4 regions of the Pseudomonas sp. NPDC079086 genome follow, and region 1 is predicted to be linked to each of the others. Evidence: riboswitches for the same ligand, from Rfam matches in the RefSeq annotation. Region 1 holds a riboswitch; each other region holds the start of a gene.

What was found. A riboswitch is a leader RNA that binds a small molecule or an ion and turns the genes downstream of it on or off. The one in region 1 is predicted to bind cobalamin.
Region 2: linked by a shared signal. The riboswitch ahead of ACIGEK_RS18275 (TonB-dependent receptor domain-containing protein) and the one ahead of cobG (precorrin-3B synthase) in region 1 are both predicted to bind cobalamin.
Region 3: linked by a shared signal. The riboswitch ahead of cobO (cob(I)yrinic acid a,c-diamide adenosyltransferase) and the one ahead of cobG (precorrin-3B synthase) in region 1 are both predicted to bind cobalamin.
Region 4: linked by a shared signal. The riboswitch ahead of ACIGEK_RS07420 (energy-coupling factor ABC transporter permease) and the one ahead of cobG (precorrin-3B synthase) in region 1 are both predicted to bind cobalamin.

Annotation. Positions count from the first base shown of each region.
Region 1 covers NZ_JBITTY010000001.1:756,161-760,315, forward strand. Annotated here, with positions in the region: gene ACIGEK_RS03645 (precorrin-8X methylmutase) at 1-380, opposite strand, end outside; gene cobG (precorrin-3B synthase) at 373-1,716, opposite strand; cobalamin riboswitch at 1,812-2,000, opposite strand; gene cbiE (precorrin-6y C5,15-methyltransferase (decarboxylating) subunit CbiE) at 2,059-3,261, shown strand; gene ACIGEK_RS03660 (cobalt-precorrin-6A reductase) at 3,258-3,986, shown strand.
Region 2 covers NZ_JBITTY010000004.1:43,202-47,356, reverse strand. Annotated here, with positions in the region: gene dxs (1-deoxy-D-xylulose-5-phosphate synthase) at 1-1,870, shown strand, start outside; cobalamin riboswitch at 1,937-2,153, shown strand; gene ACIGEK_RS18275 (TonB-dependent receptor domain-containing protein) at 2,253-4,124, shown strand.
Region 3 covers NZ_JBITTY010000002.1:628,357-632,511, reverse strand. Annotated here, with positions in the region: gene ACIGEK_RS12465 (alpha/beta hydrolase) at 1-786, shown strand, start outside; gene ACIGEK_RS12460 (MliC family protein) at 893-1,486, shown strand; cobalamin riboswitch at 1,554-1,779, shown strand; gene cobO (cob(I)yrinic acid a,c-diamide adenosyltransferase) at 1,889-2,500, shown strand; gene ACIGEK_RS12450 (cobyrinate a,c-diamide synthase) at 2,500-3,804, shown strand; gene bluB (5,6-dimethylbenzimidazole synthase) at 3,801-4,155, shown strand, end outside.
Region 4 covers NZ_JBITTY010000001.1:1,592,981-1,597,135, reverse strand. Annotated here, with positions in the region: gene amn (AMP nucleosidase) at 1-153, opposite strand, end outside; gene ACIGEK_RS07430 (DUF3703 domain-containing protein) at 237-563, opposite strand; gene ACIGEK_RS07425 (hypothetical protein) at 671-1,414, shown strand; gene ACIGEK_RS07420 (energy-coupling factor ABC transporter permease) at 1,419-2,099, opposite strand; cobalamin riboswitch at 2,153-2,361, opposite strand; gene ACIGEK_RS07415 (acyl-CoA dehydrogenase family protein) at 2,465-4,117, opposite strand; gene ACIGEK_RS07410 (TetR/AcrR family transcriptional regulator) at 4,114-4,155, opposite strand, start outside.

The DNA.
Region 1 (4,155 bases):
TGCAGATGCTCGCGCCAATGTTCCAATGCGACTGCCGAACGGGTATTACCCAGTGCGCGGGCCTGCTCAATCACGCCGTCGTTTTGCAGGGTGCAGATCACCGGGTTATTGGCGGTCAGGCGCGGGCGGGTGATGCCTTCGGCGACCATCCGCGCATCGCAGAGAATCGGCGCGCCCTTGGCCAGCGCGGCGCGGCCGGCTGCACCGGCCCCGGGGGAGAAGCGCAGGTCCTGCACCACATCGACCATGCCGCAGGCGTGGATAACGCGCACGGCGAGCTTTTCCAGATCAGCCGGTATCGCCGACAGGTCAGCCTCGGCGCGGATGGTGGCGAAGGACTGGCGGTAGATTTCCTGGCCGTCGCGGATGTACTCAAGCATCGCTGTTTCCTGTTGTGCAGTGGGCGGCGAACCAGTCGCCGGCCTCGTCGATCGTTATGGCGCTGGCCAGCATTTGGCCGAAACCGGCCGCCTCGGGCGTGCGTTGATAAAGCTGGTAATGCCCGGCGCTGCTGGCCAGCAGCGTAAAGGGCGCGGTATGCGCGGCGGCGCAGGAGCGCGGGCAGGCGCTGAGATGCACCTGCGGCCGCGCTGTGCTGGCGCGCAGGTGCTTGGCGAGCAGCAAGGCGTCGACTTTGCTGTCGGCTAGGCCCTTGGCGCAGGCGGCTGAGCCGGTGCAGGCGATCAGATTGCTAAGCGGTTCCTGCGCGTCAGTGAGCAGGCCGAGTTCGGCCAGCGCGTGCAGCAGTGTGCCTGCCGAGTGCTCTGGGATATTCGGCAGCAGCAGACCCTGCCAGGGCGTCAGGCGCAGGCTGGCATCGCCGTAGTGCTCAGCCAGCTCGGCCAGGGCGCGCAGCTGCGCGGCGTTGATCCGGCCCAGGCGCGCGCTGGCTGCAATCATGCACAGGCCGGCCTGCTGCTGTGGATAAATGCCGAGTGCTGGATGTGGGTGGATCGAGGTGCGCTGCCAACCGAGTGGGGCCGCTTGCAGGGCGAAGGGCAGTTGCGCCTGTAGCTGTTGCAGCAGCTGGCGGGCTGGAGTCACGGCGAGCAGCTGGCGCATCCGGCTATGTTCGCTTCCGGCCAAGTTGAGAAACAGCCTGAGCAGTAGCTCGATTAGCTGCACGACTTGCTCTGCGTCGATCACACCCAGTGGCTTGTCACTCGGGCAACCGGCCAAGCCAAAGGCCAATCGGGCCGGCGATCCGGGCAGGGCGCTAAGCCAGATATCGTGGGGGTGTTCGAGCATAGTCAGGGCTTCGCCGCCGTCCAGCTGCAGGGCGAACTTGGCCGACAGCCCATGCAGCGTCGGGGTGGTTTGCAGCAGGTCGAGCAATGCGGCGGCCAGCGGGCGGGTGTCGAGCAGGGCGTGCGGATCGAGGCCGGCGGCGGGGCTAAATAGCAGGTTGCGCACATCGTCGGCGGCCGGGTTGCTGGGGCCCAGGCCTGCGGCGAGCAGGCGCTCGATCAACTCGGCTTGCTGGCCGGGCAACACGCCACGAATCTGCAGATTGCTGCGGTTGGTCAGCTCCAGCACACCGCTGGCGCAGTGTTCGGCCGCCTCGGCGATGGCGCGTGCCTGGGAGCTGTTGAGTACGCCGCCGGCCAGCTTGACCCGACAGATGCCACCGTCCAGCGCCGGAACGATACGCAGCAGGCCGGGACACGCGCTAGGACGTGGGTCGGGCAGGTCGGCGGAGGTTGGACGGTTGCGCAAAAAGGGTCACCAGCAACAAAGACGCGGCGACCGAACCAGCGAAATCCGCCCACAGGGGATTTCATGGCATCGGTACACCCCGCCCGATGTTGGCACTCGCGACTAGCGTCGTCGGCAGGTCTCCTGGCTGACAGGTCTTTATCTGCCGCGGCCTTCCCGGTTACCCAGTGGCACAGTTGCGGCAGACTCGCTGTTTACAGTTGCGGGGGCAGCCACGGTTTAACCGTGTTCCCTCTTAGGCCCTATGCACAATGGCGGCGGGCACCGACGAAGGCGCTATTATGCCCGCTTTGTTTGACGTGCAGACACCCTTGCTCGTCGGGCGGGCGCAGAGGAGTAGGTATGACGGCCTGGTTAACCCTGGTGGGGATAGGTGAAGACGGCTATGCCGACCTGGGTGAGGCGGCGCGGCTGGCGCTGGGTGAGGCGCAGTGGATTGTTGGCAGCCCACGGCAGCTGGCGCTGTTGCCCAGCGATCTGCCGGGGCAGCACGAACTGTGGCCCAGCCCCTTCAGCCTGGAGCCGGTGTTGGCGCGGCGCGGTACGCCGGTGTGCGTGCTGGCCAGCGGCGACCCGCTGTTCTATGGGGTTGGCGCGAGCCTGGCGCGGCAGCTGCCGACGGATGAGTTGCGGGTGTTTTCCGCACCCTCGTCGGTGTCGCTGGCCGCCGCCCGTCTGGGCTGGCCGCTGCAGGACGTGACGGTGCTGTCGCTGGTGGCGCGGCCGTTGGCGGCGTTGCAGGCACAGCTCTTCCCTGGCGCGCGGCTGCTGCTGTTGAGCAATGACGGCGACAGCCCGGCGGCCGTGGCCGAGTTGCTGCGTGAACGCGGTTTTGGCCCGAGCCGGCTGACCGTGCTGGAGCACCTGAGCGGCGCTCAGGAACGGCGGATTGATGGCCTGGCCAGTGACTGGGCATTGCCGCGCGCTGCTGATCTCAATCTGTTGGCAATCGAGTGCGAGGCTGGCGCTGAGGCGCGCTTGCTGCCGCTGACGCCGGGTTTGCCGGACGACGCCTATCGGCACGACGGTCAGCTGACCAAGCGTGATGTGCGCGCCATCACCCTGGCGCGGCTGGCGCCGCAACCCGGCGAGCTGCTCTGGGATGTCGGCGCTGGCTGCGGCTCCATCGGCATCGAGTGGATGCGCGCGCATACCAGCTGCCGGGCGCTTGCCATCGAGGCCGATGCCGGCCGTCAGGCGCATATCCAGCACAATCGCGACGCCCTCGGCGTGCCTGGCCTGCAACTGGTCGCCGGCCGTGCCCCCGAAGTGCTGAGCGGCTTGGCTGCGCCGGATGCGATTTTTATCGGCGGTGGGGTGACCATCCCCGGTGTGCTGGAGCAGTGCTGGGCCAACCTCAAGCCGGGCGGCCGCCTGGTGGCCAATGCCGTGACCCTGCAAAGTGAAGCGGCGCTGGTGGCCTGGCGTGAACAGGTGGGCGGCGAGCTGACCCGCATCAGCGTGGCCCAGGCGCAGCCGCTGGGCGGTTTCGACACCTGGCGCAGCGCCTTGCCGATAACTCTGCTGGAAGTACGCAAGCCGTGAGTCCGCGCATTCTGCTGCTCGGCGGCACCACCGAGGCGTTGCGCCTGGCGCGCCGTTTAAGCCCCGAAACTATCTACAGCCTGGCCGGGCTGGGCCGGGTGCCGGATGACTTGCCCTGTCAGGTGCGCGTTGGCGGTTTCGGCGGGGCAGAAGGTTTGGCGGGGTATATCCGCGAACAGGGCATCGAACTGCTGCTCGACCTGACCCACCCCTACGCTGCGCAGATCAGCACCAACGCCGCCCGCGCCGCCGAACTGAGCGGGATCGTCTGCTGGGCGCTGCGCCGTCCCGGTTGGCAGGCCGGCGCAGGGGATGACTGGTGCGAGGTGGACGATTGGACCGGACTGATTGCCGCGCTAGACGAGTTCCGCCGGCCGCTGTTTACCCTTGGCCGTGAGCCGCTGGAACACCTGCACGAGATTCCCCTGCATCAGCACTGGACCGTGCGCTGCCTGACGGAGCAGCAAGCCGTGCCGCGTGCGGAGATTATCGGCGCGCGCGGGCCGTTCGATCTGCACGGCGAGCGTGCGTTATTCGCTCGCCTGGGCACGGATGTGCTGATCAGCAAGAACAGCGGCAGCCAGTCCACCGAGCCCAAGTTGCAGGTGGCGCGTGAACTGAGTTTGCCTGTATTGCTGCTGCGTCGGCCCGAGTTGCCAGCGGTTGATCGCGAGTTTCTGCAGCCAGATGCCCTGTGGGAGGCGCTAGAGCGGCGATTGGTCTGAGCGGTCGTCGCGGCTAAAGCCCCACAAGTCACAGATTGTTCCTCACGCTCCGCGTGGGAATTCAGCCCAGGACGCTCTGCGTCCACCACGGTTGCGCAGAGTTCAACTACGTCAGGCACGACGCGGAGCGTTGTAAGCGCAGGTGCCCACTCAGAGCGTGGGCACCATC
Region 2 (4,155 bases), on a different contig from region 1:
TGAGCGCCCGCTGACGCCCATTCTAGACCGCGCCAATACGCCGGACGAGCTGCGCCGCCTGGGCGAAGCCGAGCTGGAAACCCTGGCCGACGAGCTACGCGAATACCTGCTGTATACGGTCGGGCAGACGGGCGGGCATTTCGGCGCAGGTCTGGGCGTGATCGAACTGACCGTAGCCCTGCATTACGTCTTCGACACCCCGGACGACCGCCTGGTATGGGACGTCGGCCATCAGGCCTATCCGCACAAGATCCTCACTGGCCGCCGCGAGCAGATGGGCAGCCTGCGGCAGAAGGATGGCATCGCCGCCTTCCCGCGCCGCTCAGAAAGCGAATACGACACCTTCGGCGTTGGCCACTCCAGCACCAGCATTAGCGCGGCCCTGGGCATGGCCATTGCCGCGCGCATTCAGGGCAGCAAACGCAAGGCCGTGGCAGTCATCGGCGACGGCGCCCTGACCGCCGGCATGGCCTTCGAGGCGCTGAACCACGCCAGCGACGTCAGCGCCAACATGCTGGTGATCCTCAACGACAACGACATGTCGATCTCCAAGAACGTTGGCGGCCTGTCCAACTACCTGGCCAAAATCCTCTCTAGCCGCACTTACGCCAGCATGCGCGAGGGCAGCAAGAAGATCCTCTCGCGCCTGCCAGGCGCCTGGGAGATCGCGCGCAAGACCGAAGAACATGCCAAAGGCATGTTGGTGCCCGGTACCCTGTTCGAAGAGCTGGGCTGGAACTATATCGGCCCGATCGACGGTCACGACCTGCCGACTTTGCTCGCCACCCTGCGTAATATGCGCGACCTCGACGGCCCGCAGTTTCTGCATGTGGTAACCAAGAAGGGCAAGGGCTTTGCCCCAGCCGAAGCTGACCCGATTGGCTATCACGCGATCACCAAGCTGGAGCCGATCAACGCGCCAGCAGCGCAACCCAAGCAAGCCTCTGGGCCGAAATACTCCAGCGTATTTGGCCAATGGCTGTGCGATATGGCCGCGGCAGACCCGCGCCTGGTCGGCATTACTCCGGCAATGAAGGAAGGCTCGGATCTGGTGGCGTTCAGTGAGCGTTATCCCGAGCGCTATTTCGACGTGGCCATCGCCGAACAACACGCCGTAACCCTGGCCGCCGGCATGGCCTGCGATGGCGCCAAGCCCGTAGTGGCGATCTACTCGACCTTCCTGCAGCGCGCCTATGACCAGCTGATCCACGATGTGGCGGTGCAGCACCTTGATGTGCTGTTCGCCATCGACCGCGCGGGCCTGGTCGGCGAAGACGGCCCGACCCACGCCGGTAGCTTCGATATTTCCTACCTGCGCTGCATCCCCGGCATGCTGGTGATGACGCCGAGCGATGAAAACGAGCTGCGCCGCATGCTTACCACCGGCCACTTGTTCGACGGTCCGGCGGCGGTGCGCTACCCGCGCGGCAGTGGCCCTAATGCGGCTATCGAAGCAAGCTTGAAGCCACTGGAAATCGGCAAAGGCATCGTCCGCCGCCAAGGCAGCAAAGTCGCCTTGCTGGTATTCGGCGTACAACTGAGCGAAGCACTTAAGGTCGGTGAAAGCCTGGATGCAACGGTCGTGGATATGCGCTTTGTCAAACCCTTGGACGAGACCTTGGTGCGCCAACTGGCAGCCAGTCACGAGTTGCTGGTGACGATTGAAGAGAACTGTGTGATGGGCGGTGCCGGCAGTGCGGTCAACGAATTCCTCGCCCACGCGGGTATCCTCAAGCCAATGCTGAATCTGGGCCTGCCGGACTACTACGTCGAGCACGCCAAACCAGCGCAGATGCTTGCCGAATGCGGTCTGGATGCACCCGCTATAGAAGCAGCCATCCGCGCGCGCCTCGCCAGCCTTCCAGCATGAATACCGCTCATCCAGAGCTGAGTCAGACTTGCTTGTAATTCATCCAACCGCGCATTAAGGTGCGCGGCGTTTTACTTCTGCCAAGGTTCGCCACTTCCGAAAGAAGCGGCGTTAAACGGGAAGCCGGTGCGCTCATGAAGAGCCAACCCGGTACTGCCCCCGCAACGGTAATCGACCACAGATCAGGATCTGTACGCCGCCTCACGCGCCACTGGGTCATTCCGGGAAGGCGAGGCCGCGCTAGTCGAGAGTCCGGAGACCGGCCTTGCTGGATGTGACTGGTGTTGCGGAGGGCATCACCGTCAAGCTCAGGCTGCGTCCGCGCGCCCGTTCTTGCACCTGCCCTTCTCAAAAGCCGTTCGACCTTTTGAGGATTCTCTACGTGAAATTGTCCCGCCTTGCCCTGGCTGTGGCGCTGCTGCCGCTGACTGCCCATGCTGACCCACTCGAAGTGCAGCCACTGGTTGTGACCTCCGGGCGACATGCCGAACCGATCAAGCAGGCGACCGCCGCAACCACGGTATTTACCCGCAAGGACATCGAACGCCTGCAAGTGCGCAGCGTGGCAGAGCTGCTTGAGCGGGTGCCCGGCGTCAGCGTCAGCCGTACCGGCGGCGCGGGCAGCCAGACCGGCCTATTCGTGCGTGGCACCTCAACTGCGCAAACCCTGGTTTTGGTAGACGGCCAACGCATCTCTGCCGCGTCCAGCGGCACCAGCAGCCTGGAATTTCTCAGCCCGGAGCAGATCGAACGCGTTGAAGTCGTACGCGGCGCACGCTCGGCGCTGTATGGCTCGGATGCCATCGGTGGCGTCGTGCAGATTTTCACCCGTCAAGGCAGCGGTGATGGACTCAAGCCCTATGTGCGCTTTGGCGCCGGCAGCAATCAGACCTTCGAGCGTAGCCTTGGCGTGTCCGGCGGTGACGCGCAAACCCGCTTCAGCCTGGGAGCGGCTCTCGATGAAACCCAAGGGATTGATGCCACACGCGATAACTTCGGCGCCAACGGCGATAACGATGCCTACCGCAATAAATCGCTGAGCCTGAACCTCTCGCACCGATTCAATGACGATCTGAAAATCGGCTTCAGCGCCATCGACCAACGCGGCCAGGCCGAGTTCGAAGACATCTTCAGCACCTCACTGCCCAGCACAGACTTCCAGCTCAGCAGCCTGTCCAGCTACATCGATGCCAACTTCAGCGAAGTCTGGAATAGCCGCCTGGAAATTGGCCACAGCGAAGATAAGCGCGACACCGGTAACGACCAGCCTCAGGCCAGCGCTGACTCGTTCTACAGCTTCAACACCTATCGCGACTCGGCCAATTGGGTAAACACCCTGACTCTCAACGAGCGACACCAAGTGCTGCTGGGCGCCGACTGGTATGAAGATCGTCTGCGTAGTAACACGGACTTTGTCGAGGACTCGCGCTGGAATCAGGCGGCATTTATTCAGCACCGCTACAACGCCGAATACTTCTCGACCGAACTGGGTCTGCGCCATGACAAAAACCAGCAGTTCGGCAGCGAGAACAGCTGGAACGCCGCGTTGACTGTGCCATTCAACAACGACAACGATTTGATTCTGTCCTACAGCGAAGGCTTTCGCGCACCGACCTTCAACGACCTGTACTACCCCGACTTCTGTTTCGGCGGCTTTTGCTCAGCAAGCGCTAACCCCGACCTAAAGCCAGAAACGTCGAAAAGCTACGAAGCCCAGTGGCGCAGCCGCTACAGCGAAAGCGGCGCGCTGGAACTATCGCTGTATCGTATCGACCTGCAGGACGCGATTGTTCTCGACCAGAACTTTATTCCGCAGAACGTGCAGACCGCTCGCATCAATGGCTTCGAGGCAGCCATAAAACAGGAGCTGTATGGCTGGCAGGGCAACCTCGCACTCGCACTGATCGATCCACGGGATCGCGACACTGGCCACACCCTCGCACGCCGCGCCAAGCGCACGCTGAGCCTGGACTTGGATCGCCCCTTCGGTGAGTTTGCAGTAGGAGCCAGTTGGCGCGCGGTCAGTGGCCGCTATGACGATGCCGACAACACCCGTGAGCTGAGCGGTTACGGCCTGCTTAGCCTGCGCGGAAAATGGCAGGCTACCGAGGAAGTGGCCTTCGACCTGAAACTGAACAACCTGTTCGATAAGGATTATGCCGAGGCGACTTACAGCACAACTAACGGACGCTTCGGCTACAACAATGAAGGCCGCACCGCGTTGTTTGCTGTGACCTGGACACCTCAGCTTTGAGCCATCAACCAAACGCTCAATAGACTGACCC
Region 3 (4,155 bases), on a different contig from region 1:
GGCGCGAAGGTGGATTTCACCAATGCCTGTGAGCTGACGGGTGAGCTGGTGCATTTTGCCGGGAGAGACTTTGTCGGCCTGGCATTCGATTGGCCGTCACACCAGAACATTGTCAGCTATCTGCTCGGCATCGATGTCGGTCGCGCTCGTGATTCCAGCCAAGCGTTGGCGCAGTTGATCGAGCTGCTGGCGCGGCATACCGCTGTCGAGCGAATCAACCTGATCGCATACAGCGCCGGCGGGCGCGTGGCATCTCTAGCGTTGCAGGAATTCCAGAATCGTCATCCGGATTTGAATACGGCGCAGTTGCAGGAGCGTTATCGGATTGGCGCAGTGGTCTTTGCCGCAGCGGATGTCCCTGAGGAAATATTTGAAGGCCGCCTGCCTGCCATCAGTCGCGTTGCTGAGCAGGTGATGATCACTGTGTCCGATCAGGATGAGGCACTGGACTATGCGCAGCGTCTGATGCCCGGTGGCGCGCGGATTGGCAGCAGCCGGGCCGAGCAGAGCCTGCACCAATTCACACACAGGCGGCACCTAAACAATGTCACCTTACTGGATGTGTCCGGCAATAGCAGTGAGCGCGGTTTTGACATCGTCGGTCATCATTACTGGTACCGCCACCCCTGGGTCAGCAGCGATGTGATTTTACTGTTGCGTACGAATCTATCGCCGGATCAACGGGCGCTATCTGTCACCGAGCACCCGGCAGTCTGGTACATGAACACTGACTACCCACTGACGGTACGTGAAGCAACCCGGCGTGTACTCAAGGGCCAATGGTAGATGCTTTGGTCTGGCCTTAGCTGACGAAACATGCAGCTTGGCGCAAGCAGGCTGTAAGCCTGGATACGGCTATTAAAAACAAACGGATAGCGGACGAGGAGTCACCATGTTCACCCTTAAGCGTTTTGTCCTTTTGGCTCTGCTCGGCCTGCCGTTAGCGACCCTGCAGGCGGCTGAACCATCGTTCAGCTGTACCAAGGTAGCGTCTGGCAGTATTGAGGAACTGATTTGTCAGACGCCTGCTCTGGCCGAGTTCGACCAGAAAATGGCGAGTGTTTATCAGCAGGCTTCGGCCAAGGCCGCGAACCAGCATCCACCGGTACTCAAAGCTGAGCAGAGAGGCTGGATAAAAGGTCGCAATGACTGCTGGAAGGCCGCTGACCGCGAGCAGTGCGTAACCGAGAGCTATCGCCTGCGGATTACCGAATTGCAGGCGCGCTATGCGTTGCTCAAAGCTGTCGGGCCGGTGCATTTTCAGTGTGATGGCCTGCCAGCCAAGGAAGTGATCGTCACCTATTACCCCTCCGAGCCTGCGACCCTGCTGGCCGAGTTTGCCGACAGCGTGTCGTTGATGTACCAGCAGCCCGCAACCAGCGGTAGAAAATACCAGGGGTGCAATGAATCATTCTGGGAGCACCAGGGTGAGGCGGCTGTGGTGTGGGGCTACGGCTCGCCCGAGATGAAGTGTCAGGCCAAGTAACCCAGGTGGCTTAAGCCATCTGCGCTAAATGGCGCATTCGTTTGACGCTTAATCGCGAACTCTCTACCCTTCGCGCCTTGTAACAGGTGCCCCCAACGCTGTGCGTGTGCGGGGTGAAACTGGGAAGTCGGTGCGCTGTGTGTCTTTACGCCAGTTATTCCGACGCTGCCCCCGCAACGGTAAGTGAGTTAAACGTCGCAATTGCCACTGTGCTGCATGCATGGGAAGGCGCGGCTTAGAGCCTGAAGGTTCGCTCACAAGCCCGGAGACCGGCCTGTTGCAGTCCACGGCATCGCGGAGGGCGATGGCTGGCGTGTGGTTTGCGCTATGCGTAGGCCCGCGCTGTCCCTATCTCCGCATGCTTTTTCCAGCCAGATCGCCCTGTGGCGGTGGAGCAGTGCGATGACTGAATCGATTGAGCGTGACGCCCGGCACAAGGCGCGCATGGCCCGCAAGAAAGCCCTGATCGATGAAAAAATTGCCCAGGCCCAGGACGAATACGGCCTGCTGCTGGTGCACAGCGGCAATGGCAAGGGCAAGAGCAGCAGCGCCTTCGGCATGGTCGCCCGCGCCTTGGGCCACGGCCTCAAGGTTGGCGTGGTGCAATTTATCAAGGGTGCGGCCAGTACCGGCGAAGAAGCCTTCTTTCGCCGTTTTCCCGATGAAGTCAGCTACCACGTGATGGGCGAGGGCTTTACCTGGGAAACCCAGGATCGCCAACGTGATATCGATAAAGCCCGTGAAGCCTGGGCCGTGGCTGCGCAGTTGCTGAATGATTCAGCCGTTGGCCTGGTAGTGCTCGACGAGCTGAACATCGCGCTGAAATACGCTTACCTGGAACTCGACGTGGTGCTCGCCGATATCGAAGCGCGGCCGCTGCTGCAGCATGTGGTGGTGACTGGTCGTGGTGCGCTGCCGGGGATGATTGAGGCGGCGGATACCGTGACTGAAATGAGCCTGGTCAAGCATGCGTTCAAGGCCGGGGTGAAGGCGCAGAAAGGGGTGGAGTACTGATGCCCGCACGTCAATGTCCTGCACTGCTGATCGCTGCACCGGCTTCCGGCCAAGGCAAGACCACCGTAACCGCTGCCCTGGCACGGTTGCACGCGCGCCAAGGCAAGCGCGTGCGGGTGTTCAAATGTGGCCCGGACTTTCTCGATCCGATGATTCTCGCCCGCGCCAGCGGTGCACCTGTGTATCAGCTTGATCTGTGGATGGTTGGCGAGGCGGAGAGTCGCCGGTTGCTTTGGGAGGCGGCAGGTGAAGCCGACCTGATTCTGATCGAAGGGGTAATGGGCCTGTTCGATGGCACGCCCTCGGCGGCTGATCTGGCCCGGCACTTTGGCGTGCCGGTGCTGGCGGTGATCGATGGCTCTGCCATGGCCCAGACCTTTGGCGCCATGGCCCATGGTCTGGCGACCTTTCAGCCTGATTTGCCATTTTCCGGTGTGCTCGGCAATCGGGTTGGCAGCACACGGCATGGCGAGATTCTGCGTGATGCGCTGCCGGCCTCGATCCGCTGGTACGGCGCCTTGCCGCGCAGTGCCGAAGTTGGCTTGCCGAGCCGTCATCTGGGCCTGGTGCAGGCCGGCGAGCTGGCCGATCTGGATGCACGCCTGGATGCCGCTGCCGATGCCCTGGCCGCCAGTGCTGATACCCGTTTGCCGCCGCCCGTCAGCTTCGCCGCGCCGGAGCAGGCAAGGCCCGCACCCTTGCTCAAGGGGGTGCGGATTGGCGTGGCACGCGACAGTGCCTTTGCCTTTCTCTATCAGGCCAATCTCGATCTGTTGTGCGAACTGGGCGCCGAATTGAAGTTTTTTTCACCGCTGACAGACGCGCAGTTACCCGAGGTCGATAGCCTGTATCTGCCTGGCGGTTACCCGGAATTGCATCTGGCCACGCTTGAGGCCAACCAGCCCATGGCTGAGGCGATTCGTACGCACCATGCCATCGGCAAACCGATCCACGCCGAGTGTGGCGGCATGCTCTATCTGCTCGACAAACTGACCGATAAGCAAGGCGCCAGCGGGCAGATGCTTGGCTTGTTAAGCGGCGAGGCGAGCCTGCAACCACGCATGACCGCCATGGCCTTGCAGCAGGCTGAGTTGCCTGAGGGGCTGTTACGCGGCCACAGCTTTCACTACTCGGCGCTTAGCAGCGAACTGCAACCGCTGACCCGTGGCGAGTGCCCGAACTACAAACGCACCAGTGAGGCGGTCTATCGCCAGGGGCGGATGACGGCCTCCTATATTCACTTCTACCTGCCGTCCGATCCGGCTGCCGCCGCTGCGCTGTTTCTCCCTGGAGTGCCTGCATGAGTGAGCAAGCCTTTAGCCCGCTAGAGCGCGCGGCGGTGTATCGCGCTATTGCTGAGCGTCGCGATATGCGTCATTTCAGCGGCGGCGAGGTGGCTCCCGAATTGCTCGCGCGCGTGCTCGAAGCCGCGCATCAGGCCCCCAGCGTCGGGTTGATGCAGCCCTGGCGCTTTATTCGCATCACCCGCCCGGCCTTGCGTGAGGCGATTCACGGTTTGGTGGAGGAGGAGCGCGTGCGTACCGCCGAGGCTCTGGGCGAGCGCAGTGACGAATTTATGCAGCTAAAGGTCGAGGGTATTCGCGACTGTGCCGAGCTGCTGGTGGTGGCCCTGATGGAGGGCCGCGAGGCCCATG
Region 4 (4,155 bases), 840 kb from region 1:
CTGCTGGGCGGCATCTGGCTTGATGCGCTCTTTCAGGTAGCGCTTGAGCGCCTGACTGAGAGCGGTGGTCGCCTGCAGGTGCAGAGCGGCCAGACGATCCACCGCTTCTTCAGCGGTTTTGGCGACAATAAAGTCATCGGAGCAAGGGTTCACAAGGCACCTTCCTGGCTGAACGTAATGGCTCTATCTTGCCCTGATCCGCCGCGTTTGCGATAGCGCGGTGTTGCCTGTGCTGGCTACTTGAGCAGCGCTTGCAGATCCTCAGGAATATCCTGAGGGGTCAGCGGACCGACGCGACGCGTACCCGGATTCCCCGAGGGTAATAGGCCTAACAACGAGCCTAGGCTACCGGGAATGCGCAGCAACTGCGCCAGCCCTTCGGCCCAGTCACGCTGGCGCCAAGCCCATGCAAGCATCCACAAATGACTGCGCAAGTGCTCGTTGAAATAACGCTGACCGAGAATATGCGCTCGCTCCAGATGGTGTAGCTCGGCGGCTGGATCAAAGCCGCACTGGGCGCGGGCCAGTTGGTATTCTTGCCAAAAGGCGTGTTCACGGGTCATGGCAACGCTCCTCGTTAAGCTGCACAGTCAGTCTGCAAGTGCGAGGCCGCCCCCAGGTCAAGCAACAACAGCTAATCTTCAACAACCCCAGTTCCTGAGGAAAACGCATGCCGCGCGCCCTGCTCACACTTGTGCTGTGCCTATTACCCAGTTTTCTGCTGGCCGACACCCTGGACGGCCACTACCTGACTACGCTGGACGGCCAGCCAGCCGAAATGCACCTGCGCAGTCAAGGCCAGCAAGTCAGCGGGGAATATATCGAGGGCGGCACGTTGCGCCTGCAGATCAGCGGCAGCTTTGACGGCCAACTGCTCAGCGCGCAGATCAGCGAACCGCAATCCGGGCAGTTGATCGCCAATATGAATGCCACCTACGCCAATGGCGTGCTCAACACCCATATCGCCGCGCGCAATCCGACTACCGGAGCAACCCTGGAACGCAAGGCGCTGTTCCACCGGCAAAACATTAGCGCTGCAGCGGCCACGCAAAGTAGCCGCCCAAGCAGCAGTGCAACACGCGACCCAGCGCTGATCGGAACCTGGATACACGAGAAAATCATCAACAGCGGCGGCGCCAATTTCGCGTCGATGACCACCCAGATGATTCTGCAACTGAGTGATGACGGCAGCGTTTCGCAATGGACGCGCAGCGTGGCAGGCGGCTCAGACTGGAACTACGACAGCCCTGGCGAGCTGCAATACAGCGGGCGCTGGCAGAGCAACAACGGCTTGCTGGAGGTGCAGATGCAAGGCCGCAGTGACTATCAGCCTGCCGCCTACTATCGCTTCAGTGACCAGTACCTGGTCACTGAGAGCAATACCGGCAAGCTGATCTGGCAGCGCCGCCGGTGATCAATCAGGCAGGCTGGTGCAGCCGCGCGTTGAACAACGGCCCACGGCTATAGGCGGACAGCGCCTTGGCGGCGGCCAGCACACCCAGATCGACCAGTGGCTCGATCAGGATCACGCTCATATAGGCCAAACCGAAGCTACCGACGGCAGCCAGGTTCTCGCCGGAGAAGCCGTTACCGTAGACCGCCCAGAAACCGACCCAGGCAACGATGCCACCCTGATAAGCCGTCGACAGCGCCAGCGCCTGCTTGTAGGAGAGGTCCACATACGCGGTGCCCGGCGCAATCAGGCGCTTGGCCAGCAGGCTGATACCCCACAGCGGTACCAGCAGCGTGGTCACGTTCATGCCGTACTGCGGCAAGTCGAACTGAGCGAACAATAGCCCCTGCAGCAACAGGCCAAGCGCCAGACCGATAGCCGTTGCCCCGGCGCCAAACAGCAGCAGCAGAGTTGAGCCGAGGATCAGGTGTACTTCGGAAACGCCAACCGCCTGATGCGGAAAGACCTCGAAGAAGCAAAACACCAACGCAGTGGTCAGCAGGCTACGTAAGGTCAGGGCAGCAATGCCGCCGTTGCTGCGTACGCTGTCGAGGGCAAGCTTGGCCGTGAGGCCAAAGGCACCCGCTGCGGTTGCATAACTGAGGAAGAGTTTGGCGCCAGTAACGACTTCTGGTTCGATGTGCATAGAGATTCCTGTACCGCGCCCACCGCGCGATGATCTGGATTGAGGGATTGGGCATCGTGCCCGGCTTCGATGGCAGGTCTCCTGGCTCACGGTTTACTACTTCGCCCGCCTTCCCAACCTTGCGGTCAGTGGCATGTGGGCGTCGCTCGCCGCTTACAGTTGCGGGGGCAGCCATGGCTTCGGTACGTGTAGCAGTACCCACCATGTTCCCTTTTCATCCGCTCGCGTAACACGCTGCGGAACCATCGGCGGCCACCTTACCCGGCCGCACGCAGAAATGACATAGCCCGGCGCAGAGGACCGGGCTCAAGGTAAAGCAGAACACTGCAATTCGCGCAAAAGCCCTTGCTAGACGGGCATACACCTCACACCAGGTGCGGCGTGCTGCGCGCCAACAACGCCTCAACTTCCACTCCGCGCGGCAAGGTGCCGTAGACACGACCACCCTGGCCGCCCAGGCGGCTGGCGATAAAGGCATCAGACACCGCCGCATTACCGGCTTCCAGCAGCAACTTGGCTTGCAGCGCCAAAGCCACGTCTTCGGTGAGTTGGCGAGCGCGGTACTGGATATCGGCGGTGTCGCGGAAATCCGCCTGCAACTTGGCAACATGCGCCTTGAGCCTTGCATCACCGTGGCCGTCGCCCAGCTCATGGAACAGCGCATCAAGCACACCTGGTTCCTTAGACAGGGCACGCAACACGTCCAGGCATTGCACGTTGCCCGAACCTTCCCAGGTGGAATTGACCGGTGCTTCGCGGTACAGGCGCGGCAGGATGGTTTCCTCGACATAACCGGCGCCGCCCATGCATTCGGCGGCCTCGTTGATCATGGCCGGCGCCCGTTTGCAGATCCAGTATTTGCCCACAGCGGTGACGAGCCGAGCGAACTTGTCTTCCTGCTCGTCGTGCGGATTATCCAGCGCCTTGCCCATACGCATGGTCAACGCTAGCGCCGCCTCACTTTCCAGGGCCAGGTCAGCCAGTACGTTCTGCATCAACGGCTGTTCGCTAAGCACGCGGCCGCCCACCTGGCGATGGGCACAGTGGTGCGCGGCCTGGGTCAGCGCCTGACGCATCAGCGCGCTGGAGCCGATCATGCAGTCGAAGCGGGTCAGCGCGACCATCTCGATAATGGTTGGCACGCCGCGGCCTTCCTCGCCGACCATCCAGGCCAGCGCGCCGCGGAACTCCACTTCGCTGGAGGCGTTCGACCAGTTGCCCAGCTTGTTTTTCAGGCGCTGGATATAGAACTCGTTACGCGAACCATCCGGACGATGGCGTGGCAGTAGAAAGCAGGTCAGCCCCTTAGCGGTATACGCCAGGGTCAGAAAGGCATCGCACATCGGCGCCGAGCAGAACCACTTATGGCCAACCAGCTCATAGGCCTGACCCGGGCCACCCAGGCCAACCGGATAAGCCCGCGTGGTGTTGGCGCGCACATCAGTACCGCCCTGCTTCTCGGTCATGGCCATGCCGATGGTCGCCCCGGTTTTCTGCTCTATCGGCAGGTTGCGCGGGTCGTATTGGGTCGAGAGGATTTTTGGCAACCACTTCTCGGCCACATCGGCCTGTAGCTTGAGTGCGGGCACGCTGGCGAAGGTCATGGTCAGCGGGCAGCCGCTACCGGCTTCGGCCTGGCTGTGCAGGTAGCTCATCGCGGCACGTGCCACCTGGGCACCGGCACGCGGGTCAGTCCAGGGCATGGACGGCAGGCCGTGTTCGATAGCGGCGCTCATCAACTGGTGGTAGGCCGGGTGAAACTCAACCAAATCAGCACGATGACCATAACGGTCATGGCTCTTAAACACCGGCTTATTTTCGTTAGCGAGAAAACCAGCGACCATCAGCTCACCGCCGGCCAGACCGCCATATACATCCAGACGCTGCTCGGCCCAGCCACCGCCAAAACGCTTGGTCCACTCTTGCAGCGGCAGGTCGACGCGGTACAGATTGGCGCCATCCAGCGACGGCACTTGATTGAACACTTCATGGGTTTCGGCGTGTTGGCTGGCGTTCATGGCTGAGGCTCCTCTTCAGGCAATGGGGCGCCCACGAC